DNA from 4 places in the Bacillus sp. JJ1566 genome. Region 4 is predicted to be linked to each of the others. Evidence: riboswitches for the same ligand, from Rfam matches in the RefSeq annotation. Region 4 holds a riboswitch; each other region holds the start of a gene.
The links. A riboswitch is a leader RNA that binds a small molecule or an ion and turns the genes downstream of it on or off. The one in region 4 is predicted to bind cyclic di-GMP.

Region 1 (8,429 bases), on a different contig from region 4:
GTGCAAAAATTTATGATTTTAAATGGAATAATAATTTCTCTAATGCTAGAAATTATGCCTTGGAGCAATCTACATCTAGTTGGAATATAGTATTGGATGCTGATGAATATATTATAAACGATTGTAAAGAAGAACTACTTAAATTTATTAATAATGAAGTAGCAATAGGGAGAATTGAAATAAGGAGTAAATTTATTCAAAATAATGAAGTGAACTATGACAAGGCATTTGTTTCAAGAGTATTTCCAACTGGTCTTACTTACAATGGACGAATACACGAGCAGTTAGTTTCCAAACTACCTAGAAAAAATATTCCAATTGTAGTTGGGCATGACGGATATTATTTAACTGACAAGTCTAATCGTAATATTCCTTTATTGCTTCAAGAAGTAAAGTCGAAACCAAATGATCCATATTATTTATACCAACTAGCAAAAGAATATAGAGGTAATAAGAACTACGACTTGGCAAATCAGTGGTTTGAAAAGAGCTATGCCTTATTAAATGGCAATGAAATATACTACCCTAGTTTAGTTGTTATTTATCTTTATACTTTAAAGGAGGTTGCTGACCTTAATCTTGCAATAAAAATTATCAAAGACAATCAAACACGCCTAGTTCAACTGCCCGATTTTCACTTTATTCGAGCATTGTTATATATGGATCTGGTTTTAAGTGATACCAATAAGTATATTAATCTCTTTCCTGAAATTGAGAAATGTTATTTAAAATGTATCGAGCTAGGTGATAGTGAACACTATGATAGTGTTGTCGGAACTGGTAGTTTTGCTGCTTTATATAATTTAGGTACATTTTATGAAGTGACTGGTCAAATTAATAAAGCTAAAGAATGCTATAGTAGAGCATCAGAATATAATTATAAGCCTGCTATTAATCGATTAGATTCATTGTAATATATAATGAGTGCGGAGAATTGTTGGGGAATTACCTATAAGTATGTATAACTGATTACCATTTCCCACTTCTCAAGCTTATCCTGTTTAGTCTTGCTTATACTGATTAGTAAAGAAAAGACATAGACAATGGGGTGCTGCTGTATGAAACGTTTGAATGTCGTTAATTTCCATGAATGATCTCAGTCGATTTACGTTTGTATGAAAAATAAGAAACCCGGGCAAATATACTCTATCGAATTACATCTGTCCGTCTCGTAATGGAAGTCGCTGAGATTTGTAACTTGCACCGGCAGAAAGCCACTGAATACATCTTTCGTTTTAACGTAAATTTGGTAAGGGACGTCCTTGCTTTTTAACAGAAGAACAACAGATGGAGCTAAAGAAATTTTTTTCACTAGTTTCCCTTCCAAGCATGGATGGGAACGGATGTATCTTGGAATACACCGATTGTCCCTGAATACTTTCATCGCACCTATGACGTGCAAATGATTCAAACTGGTGTATTATGTATGTTTTGGTGTCTCTCTTATCGTTATACACGCCCTATTTATGTGTTAAAAAATGCGAATTCTAAAAAACAAAGCTTGTTTACTCATAAACTAGAATGGATAAAAAATGCCTATAATGAAAATACGATCCTCTTATTATCAGGAAGAGACACACATTCGAGCTTATCAAAGTCTGCATTTGACTTGGTCTCGGCCTGGAACGCAGCGAAAAATTCCTACCTATGGTCATCATGCTTCAATTGTGCTGCTCGAACGGTAGAAGTCGTTACTACCTTGACTTCTTAGCGGAGAAAGAAGCCTCTTTCATGTTTTTAAAACATCTCTTGAAAAGATAATTTTTGCTCACTTCATTCTTATTACCTATTTGAAATTATTCAATCCGTGACGATATAAAGAATATATATATTATATTAAGGCTAAGAGTTAAGAGTATAGTACTTACTATCCAGAGCCTGTAGAACATATAAGTAAAAGATATGGAGGATAAATGATGATTACTAATACAACCATAAGATTTTCAGGTTTAGCCTCTGGCTTGGACACAGAAAGTATGGTAAAGGAGTTAGTTAATGCTCAAAAGCATAGGTTAATTAAATTACAGCAAGCGAAAACGATGAATATGTGGAAAACAGATGCTTATCGAGAAATTAATAGTAAGCTTGCAAGCTTTCGATCTGCAACTGAGAATCTAAGACTTCAAACCCCATTTAATAAACAGACTGCAACAGTAACACAACCTGAAAAATTGGGAGCCACAGTTACAGGATTACCTTCTTCTTCAACTTACACCATAAGTGAAGCTTCTATGGCTAAAGAGGCTAGAGGTGCTTCTGCTAGTTTTAAATTAAACATTGCAGAGGGGGGAGCCCTGGATGAAAATATTTCTTTTGATCTTAATGGAACTCTTGTTACCATTGAAGCTACAGATACAATAGCAACTGCCATTACTAAAATCAATGATGCTGGTGCAGGGGTTACAGCCTCCTACTTTAAAGATGGAGGTTCATTAATTTTAACTAGTACGAATAAAGCAGCAACATCTGAGATCTCTATCACTAATTTAAAAGTAAATGGTGATACAGCTATTTCTGCTAATAAATTAGGGCTCATAAATGGGACAGTTAATGATAGTACAGATAGCTTTTCTTCAAATGGTGTATCTACAGCTAAAGGTTCTGATGCGGTTGCTGCGAAAGTCGTCATAAATGGATTGACTATCAATCCAATAGGGAACAGCTTTACCTTTGATGGAATTAAATTTGATTTGAAGGCAAATATCACAACTGATCAACCTGTGTCTGTTGAAACAAGAAAAGATACAACAGTTGTTTTTGACAGCATTAAAAATTTTGTGGATAAGTACAATGAGCTAATTGCGGAACTTAATGGAAAGATAGTAGAGAAACGCTACAGGGACTTTCCGCCTCTAACAGAAGAACAAAAAAATGAGATGACAGATCGGGAAATTGAGCTCTGGGAAGAAAAAGCTCAAAGCGGGATGTTAAATGGGGATCATACGGTTTCTAGGTTTCTCACGGATTTAAGATCTAGTTTAGGGACTGCTGTTGAAACAGGTGATGCAGGATTTCAGTTTTTATTTGATATTGGCATTACAACAAGTAAAGATTGGCGAGATAATGGCAAGCTAGTAATTGATGAAAAGAAGCTAAACGCAGCTCTAGAAAATAATATGGATAGTGTCATAAAGCTTTTTACTTCAAGTAGTTTGGAAACTGGCACGACTGTATCCAATGTCCAAAAGCATAATGAGAGCGGCTTAGGTATCAGATTATACGATCGGTTAAATTTTGGAATTTCTGAACTAAGTTCTAAGGCAGGTTCTCCTAATCATTCTATTGATGTAAATAGCATGCTGGCCAAAGAATTGAAAAATATTGAAAACGGCATATCTAGAGAAGAGGATCGTTTAGCTCGAGTTGAAGGCCGTTATTGGAGACAGTTCCAAGCAATGGAAGCGGCTTTGCAAAGAGCTAACTCTCAAAGTGGTTGGCTTATGCAACAATTCGGTGGAGGGATGTAAAAAAGCAAAGTGAGGGATATGAAACCCTTCACTTTGCTTTTTTTAGGAACTTAAAAAAACCGTCATATCAAAACCTTTTTAATTTAGGAACTTCTACTAAATGTAAATGAATTATTGCCGATATTAATAATAGATTTGGTTTGTTCAGTCGAAAGGGGAAGACTAGTATGGTAATTAAAGATATTTCCTTTAACTCTTCTGTTTTTAAGAACGCTGATATTTCAAGTAGAAATAATGAATTGATAATTGATCACATACAACCAAAAGAAAATAAACAACTAGAGAACAAAATACTAGTTTCAAAGGAAAGGCTTGAAGAGGTTGTGAATGTGATGAACGACTTTTTATCACCAACCACTACTTCGTTAAAGTTTGAATTACATGAGGAATTACAAAAATATTATGTGAAGATTATTGACACAAATACAAATGAGGTTATTCGGGAAATTCCATCAAAGAAATTGCTGGATATCTATGCTTCAATGACAAATTATTTGGGGCTCTTTTTTGATAATAAAGCTTAAAATTGATTTTCTAGTTTTCTTAGAGGTAAGAAGGAGTGGATGAAAAATGGCTGTGAATAATCCCTATCAAGCGTATCAAAAGAATTCAGTATCAACCGCATCGCCAGGCGAGTTAACGTTAATGCTCTATAACGGTTGTCTTAAATTTATTTCAATGGCCAGAGTTGCGATGGAAGAAAATAATATTAGTGGAAAAAATACAAATTTAATCAAGGCACAAAATATTATCCAAGAACTTATGGTTACATTGAATATGGATAATGAGATTTCAAAACAAATGATGGCAATGTATGATTATATTAAATCATGCCTAATTGAAGCTAACATAAACAATGATCTGCAAATATTAGAAGAAGCAGAGGGATATGTGAAGGAATTTAGAGACACATGGAAGCAAGTTATTCAAGTGAACCGTCAAAAGCAATTTCAAGGTGGACAAGCCTAGTGAACGCACTTTTGTCACTATACCATATAACAAAGGAATTACTGGAGTTAGTGGAACAACCGATTTCGAAAGAGAATCGAGATAGTATTATTGAAAAAATTACTTCTCTCTTAGACTTGAGGGACCGTACAATTAAAGAAATTTCTCCACCCTACACAGATGATGAAAACAAGGTAGGTACCGAAATCGTCCGTATGAACAAAATCATTGATTCCAAATTAGCAGAAATTAAACTCGAGATCCAGACGGATTTAGCCCAATTGAAAAAGAGTAAAGCTACTTCAAAAAAGTATGCTAACCCCTATCAAGTCGGGTCGGCAGATGGAATGTTTTTTGATAAAAGAAAATAGCGTTGATACCGAGTAGTGCAAATGCTACTCGGTTTATTTTATTAGATTTTTCTGTAAAATAAGGATAAATTGACTATAAATAGTAAAATAGACCTTTTCAAAAGAGTAGTATAATAGTATGATAGTAGGTAATGAATAACAAAAAACCAAAGTGAAAAAGGCAAACTATGGGAAATCATAGGACGCAAAGCCAAGGGCCTTACCCACAATAAGTGGATGGTAGCCGGTTGCCACAAGGACTCATAGTCTATCTACCTATGAACCTTGTATGAGGTTCTTTTTCTTTTGGCTTTTTTTAGAAAGGTAGGACTAAAGAATGAAGAAAATTTTAAAAAGAAATGTTACTTTTTTCGCGTTGCTTTTAATGGTTGTTCAATTGTTCTTCCCATTTGGCAATGCACTTGCAAGTGGTAGTATGCTGCCACCAAGCGATATTTCATATCAGGAGGTAACTCCAGATGATATTAAACTCAGTTGGAATTCTGTATATGGCGCAACAGGATACAATATCTACGAAATTACTGAGGGTCGACTCGTTTTACAAGAGAAGGTAAATTCTAATAGCTTTTTAATAAATAATCTTCCTGAGGGTACTTATACCTATGTCATATCGACATTAACTTCGGAAGGTGAGTCTGGACCAAGTGCTCCTATCAGTTTTACTGTTACATATCCAGAGATGGTCACCCCATCCAATCTATCTTACAGGATTAGTAATGGAAACAATGTAGTTCTATCCTGGGATACAGTTAAATATGCGGAAGTCTATAATCTCTATCAGGTTTCCGAGGATGGACAGCTTACGTTACTAGCTTCTCCAACGAAGAAGGATTACACAATTACAAATTTGGCTGAAGGAAATTATCAATATGCTGTTTCCGCAGTTAACACATTATATGGAGATTCACCTACTTCAGCACCTATCATAGCTGAGGTGGTTCATCCAATGATGGTAACACCAAGCAACTTCAAATACTCAATTTCAAATGGGAATGACGTTACCTTTAGTTGGGGGTCGGTCCCTTTTACAACAGAATATAGACTTTATAAAATTACCGAAAATGGCAAAGAGCTTGTTGGAACAACAACTAATACGTCTATTAGACTGTCAAATGTTTCAGCAGGAAGCTATAAGTATGAAGTTCAGGCATTCAGTGACCGCTTTGGCGAATCCGTCGGTGGAGAAGGATTAACTGTCGTTTTGGATGAAATCACGATGGAGGCACCGGCCAATTTTTCATATCAATTATTAAATCTTAATGATATAAGGCTAACTTGGAATAGTGTTCCAAATGCCAAAGAATATAAAATCTATCAAATCATTGATGGTGAAAAACTATTAAAAAGTACAGTCTCAAATACTTCCATCACATACTCAAAGGCGGAAGCCGGGGATTATGAATTTGAAATTCATTCATACAATGATCGTTTTGGAGAATCAGTACAGGGTGCAAGAGTTTCATTAACGATTGATCACGTTGAAATGCAGTCACCAGGCAAAGTAACCTCCTATGTTAAAAATGGTAACGATGTTGTGGTGGAATGGGAACCAACTTCAAATACAACCAATTATTATGTTTACCAAGTGAAAGATGACGGGTCTAAGGTAAGAGTAAAGACAGTAACAAGTCCTTCGACAATCACTACTATTACAAATATGGCAGAGGGCAATTACAAATATGTAGTCCATTCCTATTCATCTCGATTTGGCGAGTCATTAGAGGGAACTGAAACAATCATTTCAGTTATTCACCCTGAAATGTCTGCACCTACTAATGTTACGAAGACAATTAAGAGTGAGACATCATTTAGTCTAGAATGGGATGCAGTGGAATATGCAACAACCTATAAGATTTATCAGATTGAAAATGAAGAAAAAGTTCTCAAGGCAACTACGAGTAGTACGAATAGAACCTTCTCGAATATGGCTGCTGGGGAATACGCTTATGAGATTTACTCTGTTTCTTCCAAATTTGGTGAATCTAAAATAGGTGCTCAAATAATTGTTACAGTAGAGGGACTGACAATTAAAGCACCAACAGATCCCAAGTTTGAAATCAGAAATGGAAACGATATTTTTCTTTCATGGACGGTTGCAGAGAACGCAACAAATTACAATGTATATCAGGTTATCGATGGAGAAAAGGTCTTTTTAAAAAATACAAGTTCAAAAACATTAACTATATCGAACCAACATGAAGGTGACTATCATTTCGTTGTTCATTCAAACTCTACGATTCATGGCGAATCGAAGTTTGGGGCCGAGATTTTAGTAAACTTAGTGCATCCAGAAATGGAGAAGCCGGCAAGTCTTAGCTATGTGTTGTCAAATGGAAATGATATTAAACTTTCGTGGGAAAAGGCAGATTATGCTGATTCTTATAATGTTTATGAGGTAATAGGTGTCAAAAAGGAACTCGTTAAAAAAGATATTACTTCAAATGTATATCAAATAAGTAATGTCAATGAAGGAAACCACATATATTTCGTTCAATCCGTAAGTAAACGTTTTGGGGAATCAGTAGAGGGAAGCATTGTTTCTTTAGATGTTCTATATCCAACAATGCAAGCACCGGAAAATCTAACAAAAACTATTTCGAATGGTAATGACATTCAATTAAAGTGGACGGCATCAGATTATACCAAGAACTACAATGTGTATCAAATTATTGATGGTGAAAAAGTATTACAAAGAACCGTAACTGGAACTAGTGTAAATTTTACAAATCAACCAGAAGGTGACTACGAATACGAGGTTCACTCATTTAGTGACCGTTTTGGAGAATCTCCAGAAAGTAGTGCGGTTTCGGTTACATTGGTTCATCCCATTATGCAGAAGCCTGAAAATGTGACAAATAGCATTTCAAATGGAAATGACATTGTTCTTAGGTGGGAAAAGGTAGAATATGCAAAAGAATACAATGTGTATCAGATTATAGATGGTGAAAAGGTATTCCAACGAAAAACTACAGGTACATCAACAATGTTCAGAGGTATGCCTGAGGGTGATTATGAATATGTTGTGCATTCTTATAGTGACCGTTTTGGAGAGTCTCCTGAAAGTACGTCGACAGAGTTAACACTGATCTGGCCAGAGGTACAGCCTACTCAACTAGTTGGAGTAATTAATGATATAAATAATATTACTTTGACCTGGTCAGCTGCTGATTGGGCAAATAAATACCGAGTGTATCAAATAACAAATGATAGTCGCAAACAGATATATGATGGTACAGCAAGAAGCTTAAAAGTTCATAATTTAACCGAAGATACACATTCCTTTGAAGTAATTGGGTATCACACTACTTTCGGTGAATCAGTGCCATCAAACCAGATTACAGAAAATATTATCTATCCAATCATGGAGCCACCAGTAGCAAACTTGAACTTAACAAGTGACACAAGTGCAAGAATTACCTGGGATTTCGTAACCTATGCAAATGGTTATAACATCTATGAGATTATTGATGGCGAGCAAGTTTTGATCGCTGAAAAGGTTAATAATTTGTCTTATACACTTAATAATCTTTCATATGCAAACCATGAATATATTGTTACTTCTGTTAGTAATTCATTTGGAGAATCAGTACCTTCAAATATTGTACTTGCTAAATTAATTATCGATGAGGAAGCACCTGTTACA
Region 2 (8,429 bases), on a different contig from region 4:
AAAGTAGTACCATGTGCCACCGTCATTGAACCATCCTGTTGCCATTGAGCCACTATTATTAAAGTAATACCAGATATTATTTACTTTTTGCCAATTAGTCATCATCGCACCACTACTATTAAGGTAATACCAAGAACCATTTTCCAGCAACCAACCCGTTTTCATAAAACCATCGGTTCCCAAGTAATACCAAGTGCTACCGTCCAGAATCCAACCAGTTTGTTGTATTCCGTCTTCATAATAAACCCACTGACCGTTTTTCAACTCCCATCCATTTTCAATCAAAGCAAAATTCATACCATATTGATCTGCATATTCCTTTGCACCTGATGAGGCATGGCTATAAATTGTTATATTTTTGTTTATTGGTTGAGAATTCTCATGGATTAGAATTCCAGAGCCACCGAATTCAAAAAGATTAATAATTGTATCCTTCCCTTGAATAACCACCTCATGTAGAGTACCGTGTCTAAATAGATAATCATCAATCTTATTAACACTGCTTGGAATAACTAACTTTGTTAATCCTTTTGTAGAAATAAATGCATCGTAACGTATTGATTCTGTTCCTTCTGCAACTTCACCAGAAGCTGTACCAATAATTAATTGTTTACCATCTTTGGTATACATTCCTTTTCCATCGATATCTTTAAAGTTTGGATGATCTGTATCTACCTTAATGGTTTGGAGTGGGTTTTTCCCAAACGCTACAGATGCAAAAGAATTAGTAGGACTAAAGCTTATGTTACTTCCAATTATTAATTCTGAAATTTCGTTATCATAAAAGGCTGCTTTTCCAATATATTTTATGGTACTAGGAAGCTTTATATTGGTTAAGACCATACCTAATAATGCTTGATCACCGATCATTTCCGTTCCCTCATTAATTTGGCCAGACATTGTACCTTGAATTAATACTTTTCCATCCTTCGAATATAAACCTTTTCCATCAATGTCCTTAAAGTAGAGATTATCAGGATCTACCTCAATAGATTCTAAAACGTTTCTAGTAAAAACTGCTTGCCCGAGGCTTTTTACATTACTAGGAATATATACATTCGTGATTTTAACCCCATTAAGAAACCCATTAAATGCAAAATCATCGATTTCAACAACTGCTTTGCCATCAATTTCATTTGGTATGTTGACATTTGTGTCAGTCCCTATGTATCTCGTAATCGTAACCGTGTTATCTCCATTATCTACCCATTCAAACTCCTCGTTGATTGGAGTCGTACCTTGTACCTCTGCTTTCGTTATAGGACTCATGAATTGGAAAGCTCCTATTAAAAATATAGTAAAAAGTAGTGTTAACACCTTTTTACTTGTTGGTTTGATTTCAACTGGTTCTAACATTAAATTATTCCCTCTCTTTTTTCATCATTTTTCACCTATTCACCTGCAAAAAAAAAACACCCTAAAAAGGGCATCACAATTCTTAGCTTGCAACTGGCTGGCAATTCTAAAATCCGAAGTAGCCCCTCTAGCTTTGCGTCCTACTCTTTCAAGTAGTTTGCCATAAAAATAGGTATTTTTAACTATATCTAATAGTATAAACTAAATTGGTAGTTTAGGAAATACCTGGGACAAGGGGACAGGTTCCTCGTCCCACCATATTTTTACAGGGACAAGGGACCTGTCCCTCTGTCCCAATCTAGTTAATCCAAGCTCCATTTGCATTGAATTTATAGCCATTTATAGTAGTATTGGCTGCCATTTGACCGCCACTATAGAAGTAATACCACTTGTTTCCTATCAACTGCCCTCCTTTTATTCCCGTTTATATAACCCGTAAAGAGATGCGGGAAACCCTCCTCGTTCTTTTCAATCAATTTTTTGTTCATTAGTTTCATAATTCTGGGTTAATCCTATCAACCTTACTTTTCTTATTTATCCTCGCACAATAAGCAGTAGTCCACCCTATTCATTTAATGGTCCAGTCACCTCAAGGCAATCTCCACTATACGCGTCAAGCTTAACCATTAGTTCTTCTCCATTTTTAGTTATCAGAGTTATATTGAACTCGCGTTTATTCGTTATTTGATTAAAAAAACCGTTCTTTTGATCAATGGAAAGTTTCTCTGCTTCAATATAGGGCCAATTCATTTCCTTGGATTCTATTCCCAATCTTTTTGGTGGAACAAACAAGCACAAAGCTGCATAATCTGTGGCTTTCTCTGTTGTCATTATTGGCTTTTGGTATTCATATGCAAAATAAATAGTAAGTAAAAATAAAATTCGCAAGCTCTTTTTCTTCCAATCTTTGGCCTTAAACACGCTTCGATCACCCTATCCTATACCATATAAAAATGTAATTCGACAATCCCTCCAAAACTCCTGCACAAATAGCACGTGGGTGCAGGAATTTCAGTGCATGATTCAAGAATTATGATTTTGCGAAACTCGAAGACGATGGAAGGGTACTGGATTTAAAGTTTCAAACGGATATAACAACAGAAGATAAATATGTAATTGCTCTTATGCACGTGTGGCTGCGGCGTTGAAAAAAGCCGAGGAAGTTGCTAGTGATGACAAAGAAAACGTTGAAATTGAAAAAGACACTAATTCTACAGACCTAATGGTGATCTTGAGTACAATGAAAATGGGTAGACGAGGGGGGCGATTTTGAAGGTCAGCCGTCCAATTCCTCGGTCAAAATACGAGGGGATTAGACTCTAGATTTCCACTTAGCAAACGGTACTAGTGACAATCGCTGTAAAATAAGGTCATGGGTGGGGATGTTGGTAAAATCCAGTGACAGTTAACACAATAGTGCCCTTTTACAAAGTTGATTAACAACTTCCTGGTTGTTCCAATAAGCAAATAAACTTACGACATTTAAAATAGCTGGGACAAGGGACCTGTCCCTCTGTCCCTACTTTCCCTTTTTTATTTTGTATGTAATTAATTCTCTTATGAATAAGAAGCCGAGGATGACGATTCGGATTGCTTTAAATAGTCCACCTTTATTTTTGCTCATCTTTTATCTAACCTCCACCCCTTATCATACAGTATTCTAGTCGATAAATAAAAAAGCTCTACCTTGGGTTTTGGAAACATTTGTAGTACCACTGGATTACAGAATTTTTCCTGGGACAAGGGACCTGTCCCCCTGTCCCAAAAAAACCGAAGAGCATGATAATTCTCATGCTCTCCGGTTCATTTAACTAGAATACAATATTTTCCCTGGGACGAGGGACCTGTCCCTCTGTCCCTAAGCTTTCAATCTTCTGTTAACTAGGTAAAACACGGTGCCTAGTAATAGGAGCAGTAAGCCAGCTAGAAGGATGGAGTAGGTATTTGTTGCTGTGATTGGTAGTTTATTAGATTTTTCTCCACCTGTTGCTTTGTCTTTAGCGTTTCCAGCATCCCCTGATTTCTCTGGAGAAAGTTTATCTTTTGGTGTTTCGATTTTTTCTCCGTTTTTAGTTTCATCATTGGATGGATTTGGATCATTTCCTTCAGGATCATTTGGCCCCTGTGGATCTGTTCCCTCGTCTTCGCCTGGTTCTTCAGGGTCTGTAGGGTCTTTTCCTTCTCCATCGTCGTTGCTTTCAAGTTCAAAATTCGCTGTGACAGTCGTTGAATTTGAAGGCATCGTGAAAGTAGTTTCTAAACTAGCTGCGTTCTCAAACGCTCCTCCATCTGAGGTCGACCAGTTTTTAAAGCGATAGCCAGCATCAGGTTTTGCAGTAAGATGGATGACTGCGCCGCTTTCATAATTTCCTTCCGAACCAACCGAAATACTTCCACCTTCAGAAGAAACGAGTTTTAGTGAATAAGTCAATGCTTCATCACTAACGGTTACATCAACCGTTCCAACAAATTCACCATCATATGTTGTTGCAGTAACTTGGGTTGTCCCCAAACCAGTAGCAGTAACCAATCCATTTTGGTCGACGCTTGCCACTCCACCATCGCTTGTTGTCCATTTTACATATGGATTACTAGCATTGAAAGGCTTTATTTCTGCATGGAGTTGGAAACTGGAAGCCTCAGGATCATCTAACACGAGTGCCACCTGTTTTTGAGATATTTCCATCCCCGTTACTCGAACCATTTCAATATCTTCAATAGGTTCGTCACTGATTTCTTTTTCCTTTTCGTCAAACACGACCACCATATCTGAATTGTCGTATTCATTTAAATCAGTCTCGAGCGTTTCAATTTTAAAATAATACTGTTTACTATCACTATTATTAAAATTGACGTTATTTAAATCAATCGAGTATACGTACACATAATCTGTATCGTTCTTCAGCTTTCCGATATCTTTAACATCAAGCACGAGTCCATCGATTGAGTCTTCCATGACCTTGATTGCAACATTGGCAGGTGTAGCTGAATGATTTGACACATTGGCTGTTACAATGATTTTGTCATCGAGTCGATGCTGTTGAAGTGTCAAGGATACATTCGTCAGACCTAAAGTAATCACTTCATGATTGTTAGTCTTATCGCGCTCCTCATTTGCATACACGGAAAAATTGATCTCTGTTTCTTTCGTAATACTCGAAACATTAACGGTTTCTTTTAAGTTAACGGTTTCTCCAGGCTTAATCTGGGTCTCGATGGTTTTCTCTAAGAAAACATCATCTCCAATTTGCATTTTTAGAGTTAGCGTGTTCACTTGATTCTCACCAAGATTGGTCACACTAAATTCAATCGGCTGAGTAGCTCCATCCCGTAAAGCCTCGTTCGCATATACATCATTCAGAAGTGTATCTGCTTTTGGCTCCACATTCGCGAAAATGAAAGAATTCTTCGGATCTTCATTCACATACTGAAGTGCGTTCATGATCATCTTCCAATCTCCATTTTTCATCCGCTCAATATCCATATACTGAATCGTAAAATTCTCACTCTCAAAAAGTGAAATCGGAGCACTCCATCCATCATTCGTTCTTAGAGAAGCGTAAACTGTCGAGCTTCCATCTGCTTCACCATGCCATACAATTGCGGATCTTCCCTCATTTTCCAACAACTGATAGGACGATGTGATGACAGCTTCTTGACCAGAATTTATCTGATTTCTAGTTGCTTTTGCAATATCATATTCAATGACACTTCCGTCTGAATGCCAGTAGAAATGATTATCGTTAAATTTGAGGGCTCTTGCATTTGGATTTTGAGAAATCTGTTTAGCTTTACCATCCTTTATGGTATAAATATCAGAATGGCCTTCCTCAGACTGCACGCTATATGCAATACTCAAATCCTCATCCACGTACCCTGCTGAAAGTTCAGTAATATAGTCTGTCGTTTGGTAAACAACTGTTGGGGTAGACCATTTCCCTTGTGATAACGTGCTTTTCATAATTGAATAGGTTCCTGATTCTCCTAATGGGTCGTTTTCACTATTACTTACCCACACCGACGTAAGATTTTTACCATTAGACGCAAGAGTTGCATACATATCAAGTACCTTGTTATCTGTTACAAACTGTTGATTTTCGAATTTCATCGTTTTATTATTCCATTTAGCAAAACTGATTTCACTGTTTTTAGTGACCTCATCAAGCAAATCTTCCACTTCAGTTTCACTTACCTTAGCTTTAGACTTTTGCCAAACGGCATATAATTCATCCTTATATTCAAATGGCTGGAAGAAAAAGTCCGCTGTTTCACTATCCCAAACTGGTACCGGTTCACTCCATGCATTATTTAGATACATGGAATACATTAGAACGGTATGATTACCAATTTCTCTTGTCGGATCATCGCTATGAAATAGCATGACTAACGTATCATCTACTTTTGCAAATTGAGGAATACTGTTCGGCATAATCCAATCCTGTAACATTTGCAGACCTTCCAAAGCATCCTCATTCAATGGTTGGACCATGTTCAATGAACGTAATCTATCTTGATTGGCACCATTCCAATTTGTTGTTTTTTGTGCATAATCCCGTGAAGTTAACGACATTTCAGATTCAATGATTTCGAAATCTTCACCGGCCATTCTCATTAGGTTCTTGTTATCCCTTGGCCATACTTTAATAGTAGATCTGGCAAGAGTATATTCCCAATCAACTACAAACAACAATTTGGCTTTAATCTTAGCCCAGGTTTCAAAGGCTGCATCGATTTCTGGATAAATCTTAATGTTGAAGCCCGCTCCACCTTCTACACCAACGGTTGCCAAGCCACTAACACCAAGACCTCCACCTAATGCCCCCGTAGGTCTAACTTTTAATTCTCCGGAAGCAAGCATCAATTTTTCTTTTTCATAGGAGTATTCCGTACCAACCTGAGCTGAAATTGAAATTTGTCCTGTAAGATCAAGGTACAGCGGAACTGGACCATATAAAAACTGTTGTGAATACACGGATGTATTACTACCAGTTAGAATCACGCCACCTGCATTTTCAAGAATTTTACCATTCTTGTCTTGTTTCACTTCTATATATCCTACAGCATTAACCTTTGGATTCCAGAACTTTCTTTCGATCGTAAATCCGCCTGAATAACCACCATACGTATTTAGTAATCTATTTAGATCAGACAAACGATCACCATTTTTCTGTGCCTTATCAAAGTCTTTTTTATAAGTATTCCATTCGGTGTCTTTTTTCAATAGGTTATCACGTTTTATCCCTATCGTACCTCTATAAGTTACAGTACCATCATCGTTTACCTTTTTTAATATATCAACAGGTAAAGACGGCGCTTTCAATTTAAAATCACCTGGAAAAATACGAGTGATTAAATCATTGTTTATTGATCCTTGTTGTTCTTCAGCGACAAGGAAACTTTGTATGTTTTCTAAACCCTCTCCATTGTTACCTATATCAGACTCAGGTGCTTCATCAATAAATAGATTGATTGTGATCGGCTCACTAGATACATTATTATCTGATACCATCTTGAGTTTAACTGGCTGCTCCGGATTCAACTGAAGCCCAGGGAATAAAATAAACTCACCTGATATACTCCTTAATTGCTTCCCGGCAGGACCACCTTTTTCCCCTTCTTGGTAAAGATAATACATTCCGCCACTTTCCTCACCCCAGTCACCTGCAACCTTTAGGTGAAGCAAATCTTTGTCACCTTCTATAAAACGAACCGTTTGTGATCGTAAATCAAAGTTGGTCTCCCGATCTTGTACTCTAGTAAAATAAGGTAAACCATCGTTGGCATCTGGTTCTAGGAAGAGAAAACGGGCTGTTCTTTTCTTCAAGTCATACTCTTGTTGAATCGTTCTGTACCCTTCCTTCGAAACAGTAACAAGCCTTTTTTCATAAGGTCCGTCATACCTAACCTTTCCATTTTCATCCGTTATGTATTCGGAGTCTCCAACCTTGACTTGAACACCTGAAATGGCTTGACCCGTTTCTTTCGAAGCAACAACAATATGATGTGAATTGCTATCTAAGTATAGTTCCTCGAGAATTTTTAAATCATTTACACTAATATCGCTGACACGGATGGCATATCTAAACATATCCTCCATAGCCGTTTGTGCGTAGGTACCAGTCACTCCACCTTGGGGATGACTATTGTTTCCACCATAGAGATAGTTGTATTCCCATGTCAGACCAGAAGCGATGACCCTCCCTTTTTCTAAAGGATATTCGATAAGAGTCGGTCTATCTGTTGTTGTTTCACGTAAAATAACTTTTGTCCCTGGCGGCAATGTAGCCTCCTCAAAGGAAACATGACTCGTATAATTTTCATAAAGCTCACTATTTTGCAGGACCTTTTGATCCGTCAAGCTACCAGTCACAATTGGATGAGATTGATCTGTTATATAATTTCGATACTCATAGTGACTATTCTTTTGTATTCCACCTGGCAACGCTTCAATTAAATTACCATTTGCCCAGCCACCATCAGCAGCGCCAAAAACGATAACTCCACCAAGTTCAGCAAATGTTTCAAGGTGTTCTTTAAAATCTGTATAATTTTCATAGGAGTTAAATGGCTGGTCATTGGCAAAGACAACGACGGCATAATTTGCTAGATTCACTCTCAAGAATTGCGATGTTGTCACCTTGTCGTATTCACCTATTTTAGATAAGACCTGATCATTTGTGGTTGTACTCCATGGCCTCACATCTTCAATGAGTAATACGCGTTTCTCCGTTACTGCTTCAGATTGATTGATTGACAAATTAGGAGCAATACTATCTTGCTCTGACTCATTATATTCAAGTTCGTACCCTTCAGGCGCCTCAGTAGTTGAAGTGCCCTTCATTGAAGGTTCTTGATTGAGTGCTTCTTCTATTTTACTTGGTTGGTCTTCATTGATTTCTTCTACATTTGGTTCCTGTTGAACAATTACTTCCTCTTCGTTTGGTTGCGCATGCTCATCTTGCGCTTCCACTTCAGTAGAATGGGAATCCTCGCTAGTCAAACCTTCATTTGCCAATTCAAGTTTTAAATCTTCAATTGCTATTTTACTAGAAACACTATTCGCAGACACAGCA
Region 3 (8,429 bases), on a different contig from region 4:
TTCGTGGTGGGTTCAAACGTGGAAAAAAGGATTGGATGAGGGAATTGTTTAAAGGGAAAGTCCAAGTGTTAATTGCAACTGAAGCAGGCGGCGAAGGAATTAACCTGCAATTCTGTAATCATATTATCAACTATGACCTCCCTTGGAATCCGATGAGGCTTGAGCAACGAATTGGGCGTATTCATCGTCTTGGTCAAGAAAAGGATGTTCATATTTATAATTTCGCAACGAAAAACACGGTTGAGGAACATATTTTAAAGCTTTTATATGAAAAAATTAATCTGTTTGAGCGCGTCATTGGGCAGTTGGATGATATTTTAACAAGGCTCGATCTTGGAAATATTGAAGACCATATTCAAGATATCATGCTTCGTTCACGAAGCGAGGGTGAGATGAAAATTAAGATGGAGAATTTAACTTCAATTATCAGTTTTGAAGAACAAAACGGTGGTGAGCAGCGTGCAGCAACAGGAAATCGTTAATTTTCTAGAGAAATATTTTATATCTAACCATTGCGAAATTATTGAACGCCATCCTGGATATATGACGGTTCAGTTGACAATCGATCTAGATAAGCAGTTAATGAACCGTCCCTTTTATTGGACATATGTTGAAAAAACAGGTGGAGAACCGAATCCGATGAAGTTAACATTAATTACGGACCGGGACCAAGCACCTGAAAATGTAAAGGGTGACTTTATCCATTTCGGAGCTCCCCGCTTACATCAAATTTTTGAATCAACAAAAAAGCTAGCAAGCTACATTCGGTTGTATCAACAAAAACCACCCGGTGCCCAAGGTAATACACCTCTATACCCTTGGCTTGGGTTAAATGTGAAGGTTTCGTATAAGAGTGACCGTAAGCGTGATGTATTGATGTCGCTTGGCTTACAACTCATTAATGGAATCATTGTTGAGGATTTTCAGGAAAAAGTGGAAAAGCTGCCACTCACTCCAAAAATACCAGATTTAACGTATACGATGTCACCACTGGTTAAGCCACAAAGTGGTGTTAATCGACTTCAGCAATATGTGAGAGGCTATGCGGAATCACAAACTCACGCATGGGCTGATGAAGCAAGAAAACGTTGGGATGAAGATTTAACCCTGTTAGATGCTTTTTATGAAGGAATCGACGAAAAGCCAGAAAGCTATGAAATTGAAAAAGAAGCACTCAAGGACCAATACGAACCGAAAATCCTTGTCGAAATTATCAATGGCGGATTGTTTTATCTATGTCAAAATACAATGTAAAAATGGCCTATCCTCATTTTTGGGGGTAGGTTACATATTTTTATGAAATTACTTAAAAAATCGTTCGACAAATACCTTACATTTAATTGGAATTTTTACAAAAAATCTTATGTAAAATAGATATTTATTAACCCTCCCTTCCATTTAGTTAACAATTCCTAGGTCTTTTTTCTTATCTTTCGAGTTTTTCCTACACCATTGGTGAAAAGTATCCATTTTTCGAGGGAGTAAACAAGCAATTAATTTTATTTTGTAAATATTTTGACATCGACAGTTTTTTACATAAAAGATGTTTTTTATGAATTATACTTCTAAATGTAATACAAAGGTTCTATACATATATGGACTATCGTTTTAGGTCAGTCGGCGGAGCTTCAACAGACAAAGGCAAACTTATTGAAAAATAGGGACGCAAAGTCACAGGTCTAAGGTTGGAAATTTCAATTATGATGGCTGGACTGCCTGGAATACTAATGTATTTTGGGAGGGTATTGGAAAGTATGATAAAAGTAGAAAACGAAACACTTGATCAGGAATGGGTAGACCTAATTTTAGAAGCACTAGATATGGGAATTAGTGTGAATGAAATCAAAGCGTTCTTTGCAGAAAAAGCTGACGGACTTGACTCATTGATTGGATAAAGAACAGAGAAACCCACTCTAACTTCGGTAAAACACTTAATCTTACAATATTTTTGACAAAAACGTTCTTCATATAAAACAAACCTCTTCATTTTATGTTATAATCATAAATGGAGGAAGGTGGATTTAATGATTGGTCAACGTATCAAACAATACCGTTTGCAAAGAAAATTATCCCTATCTGAATTAGCTGATAGAGCTGGGGTTGCTAAATCATATCTAAGTTCAATGGAACGCAACCTTCAATCAAATCCTTCTATTCAATTTTTAGAGAAAATCTCTGCGGTCCTTGGGGTATCAGTGAACACTCTACTCCATGAAGAGGATCACGAAGTTCAAATAGAAGATCTTGATTCTGATTGGACCCAACTAGTACAAGAAGCAATGAAATCCGGTGTTTCAAAGGAAGAATTTAAAGCGTTCTTAGAATTTAACAAATGGAAGAATACCAATAACAAATAATAAAAAGCCCTTCAGAAGAGTGAAAAAACTTCATCTCTTGAAGGGCTTTTTTATAGGGATATATTCTTATTTAGACCTGTTATCCCTCTTAAAAATTTGCTAATCCTTGATTGTTGGTGATGAAAATATTTTTTGTGGATGATATATGAAACTACAATGACACCAATCGTGTCTTTTATCAAATCAGTTACCGAAAAAGATCTGAATGGGACATAGTATTGATGGATTTCATCTAGGGCACCGTATAAAACTGAGATTGTAAATAGGAGAATTTCTATCCTAAGTGATAACTTTCCAAAGGTCAGGAAAGCCATCACCAATAATGCGTATAAAATCGCAAACTGAAACAGATGACCAATTTCGAGCGCAGCACCTAACAATAAATAGATAGGTACACCAATTTGAACATGAATCCCTTCTAATTTGCTAGGATTAAAATGACTTGATTGTAACCAAATCCACGTCATATATATTACGGGTAAAAGCCTTAGAGAAGCTCGGAGTAGCATGTAATACCTACTTTCTTTTTCAAAATACCATACTCACTATAAGTACTTTTAACATTTTCTCCAAACTTCTCGATTAAAAGACCACTCAAGGTAAATATTTTATAAAGTAGCTTCCATTTGCTTTCCTAGGAGATGACTAAACATTCCTCGTTTATCATTCGCAAGTTGGTTAAAATTACCTTGTTGAATTACTTCTCCTTGCTCTAATACAATAACCTGATCCGCATTTCGTATAGTTGACAAACGATGCGCAATAACAATGATTGTCATTTTCCCTTTTAATTTTTCTAAGGCTTCTTGAATATTTGATTCATTTTCAGTGTCTAGTGCACTAGTAGCTTCATCCAATACTAATATAGAAGGATTACGCAATATTGCCCTCGCAAGAACAATCCTTTGGCGCTCTCCTCCAGAGAGACGAATTCCCCGGTCGCCAATTAGTGTATCAAGACCTTGAGGAAGCCTACGCACAAAATCTGCTGCAGAAGCAAACTCAAGTGCCTCCCATAGTTGTTCATCAGTAGCATCTTGGTTTAGAATTTCTAAGTTTTCCCTAATACTTACATTAAACAAAAATGGATCTTGTGGAACATAGCTTATCGAACGCCTAAGCGATAACAAGTTTGATTCAGATAGAGGTACACCATCAAGTAAAACCTGACCATTTTCTTGTTGATTTAAGCCCATTAATAAATCAATTAGTGTACTTTTTCCAGCACCAGACCGCCCAACAATTGCTGTCATTTGGTATGAGGGAATGAACACATCAATCCCCTTTAGCGCATATTTCTGATCACTTTCTCTATATCTAAAATACACTTTCTTACATTCAATTCCATTTTCAATCTTTATCGTTTTTTGATCAACCTGCCCTGTTATTTCTTTTGCCTTTAAACAATCCATCTGAAGGCTTATAACTGCTTTTAATGCAGGTGTTACTGTAGCCATTTGCTCCAAACCGGCTTGGATCCCCGTGATTCGTGGCCATAACCTTGAAAAAATAGCTATAATTAGTAGTAGTTGCGCAACTTCGGTATGATAAAAAGTAACTGAAAAGTAAATAAATACAGCAATAAGAATTGTGGATGCAACCTTGTAATTAAATTGGGACAGTGTTTTAAGCTTTGAATAATTAATTTGTTCATCATGGAGTTGTTTTGTCATATAGCTATACCATTGAATACGCGACTCTTCTAGATTGTTACTTTTGATTTCTTTTATTCCGTTAAAACTATCTGTGATTCCTGCCATATAACTCTTGCCAAACTCCCAGTTTAGTTTCCCTAATGCTCTAGATTTTTTGATAAATACATAGGAAAAAAGAGATAAAATAAAACCACTCAACAATACAAAAATCGTAATCTTAGGGGATAGGATAAAAGCAATTACAACTTGGATAATTGTAAAAATAACGGCTGTAATAAACTGTAAAAACGTATTGGTTCCAGCACTCGCCTGGGCTATTTCAGCCGTTAAAGAATTAATGATATCGGATTTCCGTCGTTTTAAGAAAAAGTCCCAATTTGAATACATTAAGGCGCTATACGTTTCGATACGGAGCTGCCTAAAAAAACCATGCTGTATCTTTGTGTTTTGAATTGTTAGGTAACGTTGGATAAAATTTTGTAGTATCCCGACCATCACAAATATCCCAAGTATAGCAGTAAAACTTAACGCTTCTGATATTTTGTTTAGGTACTCGAATACAAATGATATTGACGAATTGCTAGAAGTTATATTCATTATTCCACTCGCACTTAATAAAGGAATTAGCATAATAATTGCAATTCCGTCTAATAAACTAATCAACATCATTGCTAGGAGGTTTATATAAAGCTTTTTACCAGCATATGAACGCAATTTTTTATAAAAATATAAGATGTGATTCACTTCCAAACCTCCAATTAATTCAATGAGTATTTCTTTTTTCGTCTTTTTATCAAGAGAAATGGGCGTAATATGAAATATAAGAAATGCAATCTTTTTGGTAAGGGTAAGGTTTCAACATCTATATAATAAGGGTGTAATGTACTTAAAACTTGGAAGATTCTTTGTTTAAAAGTCAAAAGTGAAATTAAATGCTTCGAATGGTATGTTGATACATCATGAGGTAATGGAGCTGTATGTAAATGCACCATTTTTTCAATATAAAAAATAGCTTGTTGGGCCAATTGGAATGGACGTTGTCTGCAGATTAATGGCTTCATTTCATCAGTCAAGTTCGTTTCTAGTAACTGAGTAGTAAGAATTATTGCCTGTCCACCGATATGATCACATTTGAATTTTTTTAAGTGACGGGTAAGAGTAAACCAATTTATATCTTTTTTCACTAACTGATGAATATCAACTAGCCAACGAAGGCGGGACCAGCCGTGCCTTGCTCCATGCGTTACTAGAAATAAAAATAAATCCTCTATTCCTAAAAAATATACTGGATAGCTTGTTGTGGAGTATATTCTCTTTCTTTTCCATAAGTCAAAAAAATTGGGTTCCTTACTAGGTGCAGGGTTTAATCTCCAATGAATCTCTAACTTAATGCCTTTTATTGGGTGGAAGTATGTAAAATGATGATGCCTCCACTTCCAGTCATTTAAAACTGATTGAATGTACTCGTTTTTCTCATAACCAGCATTAAGTATTAGTTCTTCGGCTTTCTCCAGTTCTTCGATTGGGATTAGTACATCTAAATCTCCTGATGTACGGAGTGATAAATCACCATATAAGTCCGTAGCAAGTACAGGCCCTTTTAAAAATAGAGGATGTATCTCGTTTTCTATTAATAATTTACTTACCTGCTCCATTTCTCCACATAATTGGAGCATTTTAATGACGTTGTGTCGATAATATTGATTAATTTTTTGTACTACGTATTCAGGAATTAGCCTATCTTTTAGTTTCTCAATTTTGGGAAGGATATACGGATACACTCGATGATGAAGGACTAATTCCACAAATAAGTCCCAATCTATGTTTTTGAACAAAGCTTTTTGAGTATCCGTTAGAATAGTTTCGTTTTCATCCTTGATAATTTCTAAAAGCAACTTTGTTTCCCTCGGTATTTTAGTAAAATCAAGTTGATTTTTGATATCCATTGTTTTCTCCTTCAAGACCATTAGTACTTATCCTTTTCGCAAATTTACCAACTACAGTAAACTTCTCCATGCCTTCTGCTCCCGTAACATAAAATGATCCACTACGTAACCATGCATGTGCAATCATTTTTCCAAATTCATCTCTTGCAGTTCCTAAATAAAGAGTACAATCTATATTTCTTCGCTCCAACATTTTCATGGCTGCAATTGCCTTCACTAAACATTGACTTTCCCAGAAGGTATAACGACTCATAATATGAATGGCATTTGATATATTTTTTAGGTTTTTATTATTTTCATATACTCGCTTATAGGAAGTTTCTTGCATGGGCTCACCTAGTGAAGGTGCTACTTTTGAAAAAGGTATTGCTTTTAAAATACGGGCCCAAGCCAGCAAAAAGAATGCTTCAATAAAAAGTAACTTGGTTTTGTAGTTTAGTAATAAAAATATTAAAACCTTTTTTATAATGCGCATAGCTAATCCCCTAAATATCGTTTGATAATTGTATCAGTTCTTCCTTACGTAATTGTTCCAGAAATTCATTTACATGGCTCTCACATTCTTGCCTATCTACATCAAATGTCTCTAGTAAACTAGTCACCAATTTTTCAACAGTGGTTGGCTCACTTAGCAAATCCCATATTGCACCGCCAATTTCACCTAGGTTATAATATTTTCCTTTTAAAACACTTAACATGACCTTTTCTCCACCCATGTCACTTACGATATTGCCTTTACTTTGAACAATTATTTGGTTTAACGAAATGTTTGGGTCTGTAATCAATTATTATCCCCCTCATTAATAGCAGATAAAATCATAGAAGCTAAATCAGTTGCAGTAAAAAGTGAAACTGGTCGATTGATTTGATAAAGATTAACTCTGTTTGCAAGAGTTGTTATAAAAGAAAAATGCCACTCTAACATGCCAGATGATGTTAAAAGGAAATTCCTATACGTATGTTGAAAAAGCGTCTGTAATCGATGGAGATTTAGAATAGGCTTTATATTAATTTTCAAATCTTCAGACTTTACTAATTCAAATACCCCCCCTAGAGGTATATCTTCTTTATAAAATTGAGAAATTACAGGAACAGCGAACTTTGTCTCCCGTTCAGCTATTGGGTACAAACTCTTAGCGTCCATACCAAATGCTTGTAAACTTTCTTCCCACAGCTTCTGCTGTGGATAAGCTGGGGTAACAATTGGAATATTATTGTTGGACATTGAAACAGGTATTACATCATCACTTAAAAGTTCATATCCTTTATTTAAAAATGCTGTAGCAAGAGTTGATTTACCCGCTCCAGATTCTCCAACAATTGCGTATGCCTTACCATTAATTGCAACTGCGCTACCATGTAAAGGCAGGATTTTTCGTTGCATTAATAAGGCTCCCATACATGTACCAAGTACATATAATCTAATTTGTTCTGCATGAACACCTTCTTCCTTTGAAATAAAAATTCTTTTCCCCCTCTCAATCGAAAAGATAGCAGTATTTGGAATCCGAAACATAACAAATTCGTGATTTATAATAATAAACTGATCATTCTCCACTAACTCATTCCATTTAGCTGTAAGATCCACAAATTGAATTTCCACATCAATATGACTATTTTCAATATTAGAGGCAATTAACTCAGGAAATTCAAGCTCAGTCATTAAATTTAAGCCGAATGCTTTATAGCAAAATTTCAATCTTGTATTTATCATAGTTCCCCCATAAGTTATAAAATATATAACTATAACCCTTATGCAATTAATTATTGGATAAGGGTTACGCAAAATTAAGTAATTTGTCTTACTGTTAACTCTCACCTATAAGGTCAGGGTGTACACAGGCCTTATTTATCTTTCCGTCAGGATTGATATTTGGATGCGTACTTGTGCAATAGCTATCAGACACTGCATTTCCATCCCCACCCATTGTAAAACTAATATTAAGTTCCTCCAATAGTGGTCTACTCCAAACCTTTTTCATAGTCTCACCCCCCTTCTTCTAAAAATGTTTAATAAATCGATAAATAACTAAACAACTAAATAATTTTCTAAAATCATTATCAAAAATAAACTCCTGGCGTGGTCCACTAGAAAACTTATTGATTACTCTTGTGATTTCTTCTTTATCAAAAAATTCTGCTATTCTGATATCATTAGAAAGTTGTTTCATTTCACTAATGAGCATACTCCAGCTTGGGGTAAGTCGATGAACCACATCCGCTGACTGTAATCCACGACTTTTATTATTTAATCTAACCTTGTTAGGGAGAAAGTCCTTAGTTGCCCTTCGAATTAATGAACGATCAAAGCCCCCTCTAGCATATTGTTCTTGAGGTATCGACAAGCAAAACCGAATAACACGAATATCATTGGTTGGATCCCTATCCCATAATGCATATCGTAACGACAACTTAGTAGTGGCTACTCCATTTTTATTCCAATAATGAAGCTCTTCAAAATGTTTATTTCT
Region 4 (8,429 bases):
ATCTCCACCTAGTCTTGCAAATAATGAGTTTTTGTTTAATAACATATTTACTCTTTGACTAAATTCGTATAGTAATTTGTCCCCGATTTGGTGCCCTAGTGATTCATTTATATTTCGAAAACGATCTAAATCTATATAAAGAATTGAAACGTGTTTTTTAACATGTTCTGAAGCTGTGATTAATTCATTTATTTTATTTTCAAAAAGCATTCTATTTGGTAGTTTTGTTAAATAATCGTGAAAAGCCAAATATTGAATTCTTTTTTCATATTCTTTCTGTTCTGTAATATTTGAAATAATACCGTCAAACCTAATGACTTCACCATTTTTGTTAAGGACAGGAAGTGTTTGATCTTGAACCCACACAACCTCCCCATTTCTATGAATAATGCGGTATTGATGATAGAGATTTTCACCTTTTAATTTTTTATGTTGTATATTATGAAATTCAGTATAATCATCCGGATGGATTAGTGAATCCCAAGTAATTTGATTCCCGAAGTCAGACGGAGAATACCCTGTAATCGCCTCAACTCCCTTGGATACCAAATTGTAGTCACCTTTTTTTATGTCAAAAGACCAAATACCTGCATCCAAATTATCAAAAATATGTTCAACCTGATTTTCACTTTCTTTAAGCTTTAGTTCTATCACCTTTCTTTTGGTGATATCTTGAACAGTACCTATAAATCGAACTGGTTTCCTATTTTCGTCTAAGATTACATCCGCTTGGTTATATAGATGAATCGTTGTCCCATCCTTACGAAGAATTCTAAATTCAAAACCAAAATTTCGTCTTTCTTCAATAGCAGATAGAATAGCTTTTTTAAATTTTTCCCGATCATCGGGATGAGCAAGTTCTGTAATACTATCAAATGTTGGTACAAATACCTCAATATTTTCAATTCCGTATAGCACATACATCTGATTCGACCAATATGCTTCATCCTCCATAATGTCATAATCATAGCTTCCGATTGCACCTACTTTTTGCGCTAATTCAAGGCTACTTTTGATTTTGACCAATTCTTTTTCATGTTCAACGTACTTTGTTATATCTCTTGCAAACGCATAAACAATTGCCGTTTCCCGATCACTGATGATTGGTATTAGATTAACATCGATATTAATTAAATTCCCATTTGCCTGTGAGATAGCCGTTTGATAATTTTGTGGTTTCCCCTGTAATGCAAGTTGAAAATATTTTTTTCTTTTATATTTGTCATTACTATAAAAATACTGTTGTATCTTACTCGGTAATTCCTTTTCACTATATCCGAATGCCTTAATTACCGACTGGTTAAAGTGCAATAGTTTCCCATTCCCATCAAATGCTAAAACTGCATGTGGATGATTATCTATTAGTTCTTTTATTAGAAATAAATCATTCCCAATTTCAGTATTTTTCGTAGATAAAAATTTTTCATCATTTGAAAACATAGTAAGTTGTTTAAAAAAAGATAATTTAGCCATTTGTATCCCCCTTTAAATCACGGCATATTTTTATGTAACAAACTGTATTCGAAACTATTAAAATGCGTTAGTGTCTATGTTGTATTTCAAAAACGTTTTTGCTCAAACATTTAGATAAGATTGAAATTCATAATCATATCCCTATGTTGTTTATGATAAAAAGTACTAATTTACACAAGACTTTCTTACTATTGGTGCTTACATGCTAATTTTGCCGTAATTTGTCAAAAAAAAGAATCACCTTTGATTCCTATTCATATAGGAAGGGGTTCTTATTTCCTAATAGGAAGGGGGTCCTATATTCTTCTAGGAAGGATAGTGTAGTTATACTAGATAGGCATTACTATTTTGTTTATCCGTTATTTTAACCATGTTTATTAGAAAAAAGATAACTGCACCGAAAACGGGAGTTATCCTTTCCTTCCGACTATTTTAGGTAACCCGACTACCATTGCATTGTTGCTTTAGGCTCGTGGCTTTGCGTCCTTACCTTTAGATAAGTTTGCCTATATCGTTATAGAACTTATTAACCATATATAATATATTAGTAGTATAAAGATTAAGACAAAAGCACTATATATTCAACAACGTAAGCCAAATACCAGGAAGTACCATAAAATATTTTGTATTATTAAATATCTAAATAATTCCCTTCTTCTGTGCTTTTTTATCACATATTAATTTGTTAATTCATTAAATTTTTTTGCATAGTCGTAATAAAGACAAGTACTTTGCAAACAAGATTAATTAATGACTGAGTCAGGAGAAACTGGTTACGATGGCACGTTTACAGTCGATGCAGATGAAAACACTCAAACCTTTGAACAGTCGCTTTCTATTAAAAATGAGGAAATATAAGAAACCCAAAAGATAATGGGAGATCGGGGTAAGTAAAGGTTGTACCGATGGGAAGACCTAAAAAGATCAAAAGAAAGACCATAAATTTGAACATAAAGCCCCATCAATGTGATGGGGAGCTTACTTTTCTGGTGACGAAACCTAATAAACAACAGATCGTCTTCCAAATTAAATAGTTTGAAAGAAAATGCAGTGATAATACAGATGGACTATTGGTTTTTTTCTACTAATACTTAACTCCAACAAAAGCAAATTAAAATTTTATTACCCTTTTAAATAATTCATTTTACTTCCTTGAAGAAAATCACAGTTGGTTAATAGTGGGTTTATTATTGGAAATATTTGATGTGTACCCTTTTTTTGATTAGCAAGGTAATATGAGTTTCAGAGAGTGATAGACGACGCAAATATACAAAGATATAAAGAGTCAAAAATCGTTCTCATTCTGCAACAAAGGCAAACTAGTTGAAAAATTAGGACGCAAAGCTACAGACCTACTGTGATGGTAATCACTATGGTGGCTGGGCCGCTGAAGAATGGAGAATGATACTCACACTATGAGTTGAAATTCAATATTCTTCCGATTCAAACAAAAAATTTGTGTTGGAGGGATTTTTTTTATGGAGAAAATCAAGTTCGTTTCTATAAATCAATCAAACAATCATTCTAAGGGAGGAAACAAAATGAATAAATCATTATTCAAAAAAATAATTGTAAGTGCTATGGCTTTCGGTATCGCCGCAACTGCATTTAACACACAATCATTCGCTGCTGAAACAACAACTTCAACAGTTTCAGGTGGAGAGTTAACTGGTGGAACAATCACATTTCAAGGTTTACCTGCAACATTAAATGGTAAGCAAGTAATCTCAAATGCAGACTGGGCAATTGCTGATATTACTGATGCTCGTGGAACCGGTAATGGGTGGAGCCTTACTCTAACACTAACTCAATTTGCAGAAGTTGATGATATTAACGCTTATGTAACTGGTGGTAAAACACTTGAAAAAAACTCTCTTAAAGTATCAACAGTTCCTACAATTTCAAAGAAAGATTCTACTTCTTCTGATATAACAACAATCACGCCTGTTGGTTTAGAAACAGCACTTGATACTCGAAGCCCTGTAAAACTTTTAGCTGCTGCTGCAGATGGAGGTATGGGATCATACACATTCGGTAAATTAGGTGTACAATTAACAATTCCTGCTAATGCTTATGCAAAAACTTACAAAACAGATGCAACTGTTACTTTAAACACTGCTCCTTAATAAACGGTTAATTTTCTAAAAGTCCTCCAATACTAAGGGGGACTTTTTTTATAGGAGTGGTTATATGACATACCGAAAAATCCCTTCGATATTGTTTCCCCTAATAATCATATTTTTCCCTTCTTTTATGATTTATGCAGAAGGAAATGATTTTGAATTTCGGGTGGAACCTATTTTTCCTGAATCCCAAATTGGAAATCAAGGTTATTACCACTTCAAGGGGAAGCCGAATGAGACTATCACGTTACAAGCAAGGGTTATTAACGACAGTGAAAAAGATTTAAACGTAACTATTCGCAGTTTGAATGCTTATAGTGGAAATCAGGGCATTATATATCAAGAAGAACCTATTTTAGAAGGAGCCTCAATCACAAATGACTCCTATCAATTAACAAAGGCAGCCACAAACCATTCTGAATTAACCGTTGGTCCTTTGGAATCAAAAGTTGTGGAGTTTACTATCAAAACCCCTGAAATAAACGGCACTCTACTTGGTAGTATGGAATTTCGGGTCTTTCAAGGAACAGAAGAATTAACACAAAAGGAAGAAAATTCCCAACTATTAATTGATCAATATAAAGCAGTTAATCTTGGAGTACAAGTGGATGTAACTGATTATAAAGAAACACCGACTCTAACGCTAAAGGATCCGTTATACTCTCCCGAAGAAATGGCTATCATGGTTCCTATTGACAATTCTCACCCTGTAATCGTGCCTAATATTACTGGAACATATAAGGTTACGAAGCGTAAAGATGATTCGTTTTCCCTTGCAGGAGACATTCCATCATTTAAAATGGCTCCTATGACAGCCTTTCATTACCCGATAAGATGGTCTGGAGAAACTTTAGAGCGTGGTGATTACCAAGTCACGTTTGCACTTGATGTGAATGGAAACTCTCAAACCTATGAACAGTCCCTTACCATTAAAAATGAGGAAATAAAAGAAACTCAAGAAAAGATGGAAGAACGTGGAGAGGTAGAGGTTACGCCTAAATCATTCCCATGGACAACTTTAATCATTGGTATTCTTGTGGTCGTTATTATCATTTTGGCTTTGATGATGAGAAAACCTAACACTCAAAGGAAAGACCGTAAGTATCCTGGTCAAGATTCAAATGGAACTTAAAAACAGATTAATTTTTTAAAATAATAATTTGGTTTTTTGAGGAAACTAAAAGCAATTAGGGAGGGATAAAATGCAAGCCTTTTTTCGTATAGGATTGATTTTAATATCATGGGGCACTGTTTTTTTTCTCCCCAAAAAGTCGTTTTTTAAATATCTACCTGTCACACTTTTTTCATCTATAATTATTTTAACAGAATATCTATTGGGTGCTCCTCGAAACTGGTGGAAAGCAAAGGGGGGTATTAAAACGATAGCCAATAATGGATTAGCATTTGCTTTTGGACCTTATTTCATAGGTAGTCTTTGGGTATTTCGTTTAACTTATGGGAGGTTTTGGTTATATACTCTTCTTAATATAATTTTAGATTGGATACTTGCTTATCCATTAAATACATTTTTCGAAAAAATCAATCTCTATAAACTAAAGAAAATTAAACCAATTCATCTATTTTTATTTTCGTTGGGTTATTCATTTTTGAATTATGTTTTCCAATTAATTTTTGATAAAAGCCAACCGACCGAACAACAAATACACCAAAGTCAGAAAAGGTCTTAGGGATTAATCTCTAAGACCCTTCATTCTTTAGTTAACAAGAAAATGGCTGCCGTATTTAGCAGCTAGTTCTTGAAGTAAAGCACCCGCAAACCATCCGCCAAAACAGTGCTGCACCACAGAAATTGAAATTGGTTAGGAACTTATAAAGAAATTATTGAAAATAATGGAGAAAATTTATTTTAATAGATTATGTAAAACGATAATTGATTAAGATGACATAAAACCCTGAGCTCGTTGAAATGTTTTTTCACGAATTCGGGGTCTTGTTGACTTTAGGTTTAATTTCACCTAATCGTTACGCTTTAAATTGGTTTGTACTGCATTTGTAATTTATTTCTGAATACCCAAACTACCCCCTTCCGAAAACCTCCCCCTAAACACACACATTCTTCGGTTCGAGTTAAAATAAAGATTTCCGACTGCCCCCCAATTTTAGACCTTTTCCGATTCAAATATGGCTATTTTCCGGCCTGTTTCTCCGCATTTTTTTCACGTTTTTTCGGGAGTTAAAATAATAATTTCCGATTTCAGAAGGTAGAAAAATCTGAGAAAAGAATGAATTAGACCTTCGTTCTCTTTTTGATTAAATACTTGATTATGGTATAGAAGTAAACGATGTTAATTTACATCGCAAGATTTCACCTAAGCAAGCGGCAATACCTCTTGAAGCAAAGAAAACAGCTCAGATTTTTTGGATGCTTCTTTTCGCTGCTTGCTAATACTTTCCGCGAAATACTCTTCTTCTTCCTCCAATTCCTGATCGTATAACTCTTGCAATTTTCTAGTTAACACTCCATAAAAATAGGCAAAAGGATTATGAACCATATTTCTTTTTAGCTTGATAACCATTTGTTTGAACGCTTTGATCGATAGCTCAATCATATCTACACATTCCCCGTCACGGTTGTTTTTACTAGCTACAATGGTTGCCATTTTCCAATACTCCTCGATAATTTTTGCTTCAGGAAAAAATGGTTTTACAGCTTCTACAAAGGATACAGGAACTTTATCACTTGTAAATGTGAAATCGAGAGGAGCGTCCTTACGTTCTTTTATATGTTTTTTAGTTTTAAAAGGATTACTAGTTTCTTTAGGGTGGTTCAAAATTTCCGTTTTAGGTGGTTCATGATGAGTTGAATTCATTTCGGGGAAACGATTAAACACGTAAAGATTGCTAGATTGTGAGCCATTCTTACGCTCCGTTTCGTAAACTGTAAAAATACCTAAAGCCACAGCTTTTTGAATCATCCGTTTAAAAGTAGAACGAGACACACCATGTCCATTGTATTCTTCATGGATGGACTTCAGCATCGTACCAATCTTTGCATTGCAAACGCCTGGGATTTTTGCTGAATAACGAACAAGGCGTTTTAACCCAACAAGCTCACCTTTTGAAAAATCATCCTTGTACTGAAGCATCCACATCTCCATATGACTGTTGAATTCCTGTAAACTACTAAAATTTGAATAGCCCTCAAACTGATCAATTGTGCCCGATTTTAAATTCATAAAAAAGCACCACCCTTTCAATGTTGTTATAGAAAGGTGGTGGTAAAAAAGGGGCATCCGTTTTAAAATCTTATCGTGGAAAATTTTTGAAAAATAAAAGGAACTTCCCCCAATGTGTACGATTCATGCGCTGAGTTCGGTTCCTTTAATTGTTATCATTACTATTATTCAAGTGTAAATTACTGTGAGATCGGCGTGCTCCTAACAGTGACAGCTGATACCCAGGAATTGTCGACACAGGTAGCAAAAGCATTCAACCCATTGCTTCTGCATCATAACATTTTCCCGGACCACCAGATGCCTTTCTTTGGATTTATTTTCCCCATCGGAAATTAAGAGGCAGGGCCTAACCCCAAGTGCGTATTCCAACAGGTATATGCTTAGATCTTAGGATTCCCTCGACAGCTTTTTGTCTTTCATTCTTTAAGTCTAAATAGATTGAAGAAACAAATACCTGTAACTTTTTTTCAACTATTTCAATCACCAATGATATGAAATAATTTAGGCCCATTCCAAATTGCTTGTTGATATTCTCTTATCCAGTAAGCCTCTTTTTCCAAAGTTAATGACTTCCAAATTCTCTCTTCCCCAATAATAACTTGCAGATGTGGTATTTTCTTGCGGTAAATGCCACAATATCAATAATGATTCAACATCAGCTAATTTCTTAGACGAATATTTTTCACCATCAGGGAATTCTAATAACCCTAATCTAACTTGTATTTTCCCTTTTACATTTCCTAGCCAAACTTTATGATGCTCACTTAACCTTTGCGAAAAGGGTCTACTAGTTTTTCCTATATACAACAATGTTTCTTTTTCACCGTATACTCTATAGATTGCATAAATTCCTGAATAAAGGGCTAATTCATTATTATAAAAATCATCAAGACTGTATGCCCCATGCCACCTAATATGTACAGTTGTCATTTTTTATCACCACACCATCACTATTTAAATACAATTTCTTGTTTCCTATCTCCTTTTATCATTGCATATTCCTCTTCTATCAAAATGGGAGCCACATACGAAGCAAGCGCTCTAGTAGATACATGTTCTAATAGCCAAGCCCCCATACTATCTTTAGGTGGATTAGTAAAGGAAGTTCCAATAGATACGGTTCTTCCTTTAAAATAATTTATTAATTCCTTATATTGTTCAGCTGTAATAACAGCATATTTGTTGTGACCAAACAGAATAGTGGTCCCTTTTTTAACCGAACCTTTATAAGAAAAAGGCCTGTTTTTGGTTAATGTCTTTAATTCAACCTCACCGGAACGATCGAAAGGTTGGCTTACCTCTTTGCTATTCCAAATTTGAACTACATCTTCAAGCTGTATTAATGTATCCAATACCTTATCAGGTTCCTTCCGATTTCTTTCTAAATAATCAATTAGTGGTTTCCACTTATTCATTAATTCATTCAAATCCTTAACTTCATCTTTTTTCAATATTTTTCCCACAAAAAAACTCCTCCCTATTCAAAAATATATCTTCTATGTATATAGGTATATTTTACCATATAACTATTTGTTACAAGATTGAAACTTCTTTTTCAAAAAGGGATAATAGGGAAGTTTATATGAAATAAAAATTGGCAAGAATGGAGAATTAGAAAATAGCCGAAATAGCAAGG

Region 1: another riboswitch for cyclic di-GMP. It lies ahead of V7112_RS14720 (OmpL47-type beta-barrel domain-containing protein); the one in region 4 lies ahead of V7112_RS07835 (WxL domain-containing protein).
Region 2: another riboswitch for cyclic di-GMP. It lies ahead of V7112_RS05480 (leucine-rich repeat protein); the one in region 4 lies ahead of V7112_RS07835 (WxL domain-containing protein).
Region 3: another riboswitch for cyclic di-GMP. It lies ahead of V7112_RS22010 (anti-repressor SinI family protein); the one in region 4 lies ahead of V7112_RS07835 (WxL domain-containing protein).

The regions. Positions count from the first base shown of each region.
Region 1 covers NZ_JBALOP010000038.1:48,384-56,812, forward strand. Annotated here, with positions in the region: gene V7112_RS14695 (tetratricopeptide repeat-containing glycosyltransferase family 2 protein) at 1-914, shown strand, start outside; gene fliD (flagellar filament capping protein FliD) at 1,917-3,467, shown strand; gene flaG (flagellar protein FlaG) at 3,635-3,991, shown strand; gene fliS (flagellar export chaperone FliS) at 4,038-4,436, shown strand; gene V7112_RS14715 (flagellar protein FliT) at 4,436-4,786, shown strand; cyclic di-GMP riboswitch class I at 4,936-5,021, shown strand; partial or broken gene V7112_RS14720 (OmpL47-type beta-barrel domain-containing protein) at 5,103-8,429, shown strand, end outside.
Region 2 covers NZ_JBALOP010000008.1:53,882-62,310, reverse strand. Annotated here, with positions in the region: partial or broken gene V7112_RS05480 (leucine-rich repeat protein) at 1-1,356, opposite strand, end outside; cyclic di-GMP riboswitch class I at 1,442-1,528, opposite strand; gene V7112_RS05475 (hypothetical protein) at 1,655-1,759, opposite strand; gene V7112_RS05470 (hypothetical protein) at 1,921-2,277, opposite strand; gene V7112_RS05465 (InlB B-repeat-containing protein) at 3,215-8,429, opposite strand, start outside.
Region 3 covers NZ_JBALOP010000066.1:6,022-14,450, forward strand. Annotated here, with positions in the region: gene V7112_RS22000 (DEAD/DEAH box helicase) at 1-482, shown strand, start outside; gene V7112_RS22005 (YqhG family protein) at 460-1,254, shown strand; cyclic di-GMP riboswitch class I at 1,631-1,720, shown strand; gene V7112_RS22010 (anti-repressor SinI family protein) at 1,755-1,895, shown strand; gene V7112_RS22015 (helix-turn-helix domain-containing protein) at 2,025-2,357, shown strand; gene V7112_RS22020 (VanZ family protein) at 2,408-2,866, opposite strand; gene V7112_RS22025 (ABC transporter ATP-binding protein) at 2,966-4,756, opposite strand; gene V7112_RS22030 (nucleotidyltransferase domain-containing protein) at 4,771-5,958, opposite strand; gene V7112_RS22035 (lasso peptide biosynthesis B2 protein) at 5,936-6,433, opposite strand; gene V7112_RS22040 (lasso peptide biosynthesis PqqD family chaperone) at 6,444-6,674, opposite strand; gene V7112_RS22045 (aldolase) at 6,740-7,672, opposite strand; gene V7112_RS22050 (paeninodin family lasso peptide) at 7,767-7,940, opposite strand; gene V7112_RS22055 (asparagine synthase-related protein) at 7,959-8,429, opposite strand, start outside.
Region 4 covers NZ_JBALOP010000015.1:103,995-112,423, forward strand. Annotated here, with positions in the region: gene V7112_RS07830 (EAL domain-containing protein) at 1-1,473, opposite strand, end outside; cyclic di-GMP riboswitch class I at 1,906-1,990, opposite strand; cyclic di-GMP riboswitch class I at 2,777-2,865, shown strand; gene V7112_RS07835 (WxL domain-containing protein) at 3,015-3,599, shown strand; gene V7112_RS07840 (WxL protein host-binding domain-containing protein) at 3,664-4,728, shown strand; gene V7112_RS07845 (hypothetical protein) at 4,799-5,284, shown strand; gene V7112_RS07850 (hypothetical protein) at 5,927-6,793, opposite strand; gene V7112_RS07855 (DUF4062 domain-containing protein) at 7,140-7,304, opposite strand; gene V7112_RS07860 (GIY-YIG nuclease family protein) at 7,295-7,723, opposite strand; gene V7112_RS07865 (hypothetical protein) at 7,744-8,256, opposite strand.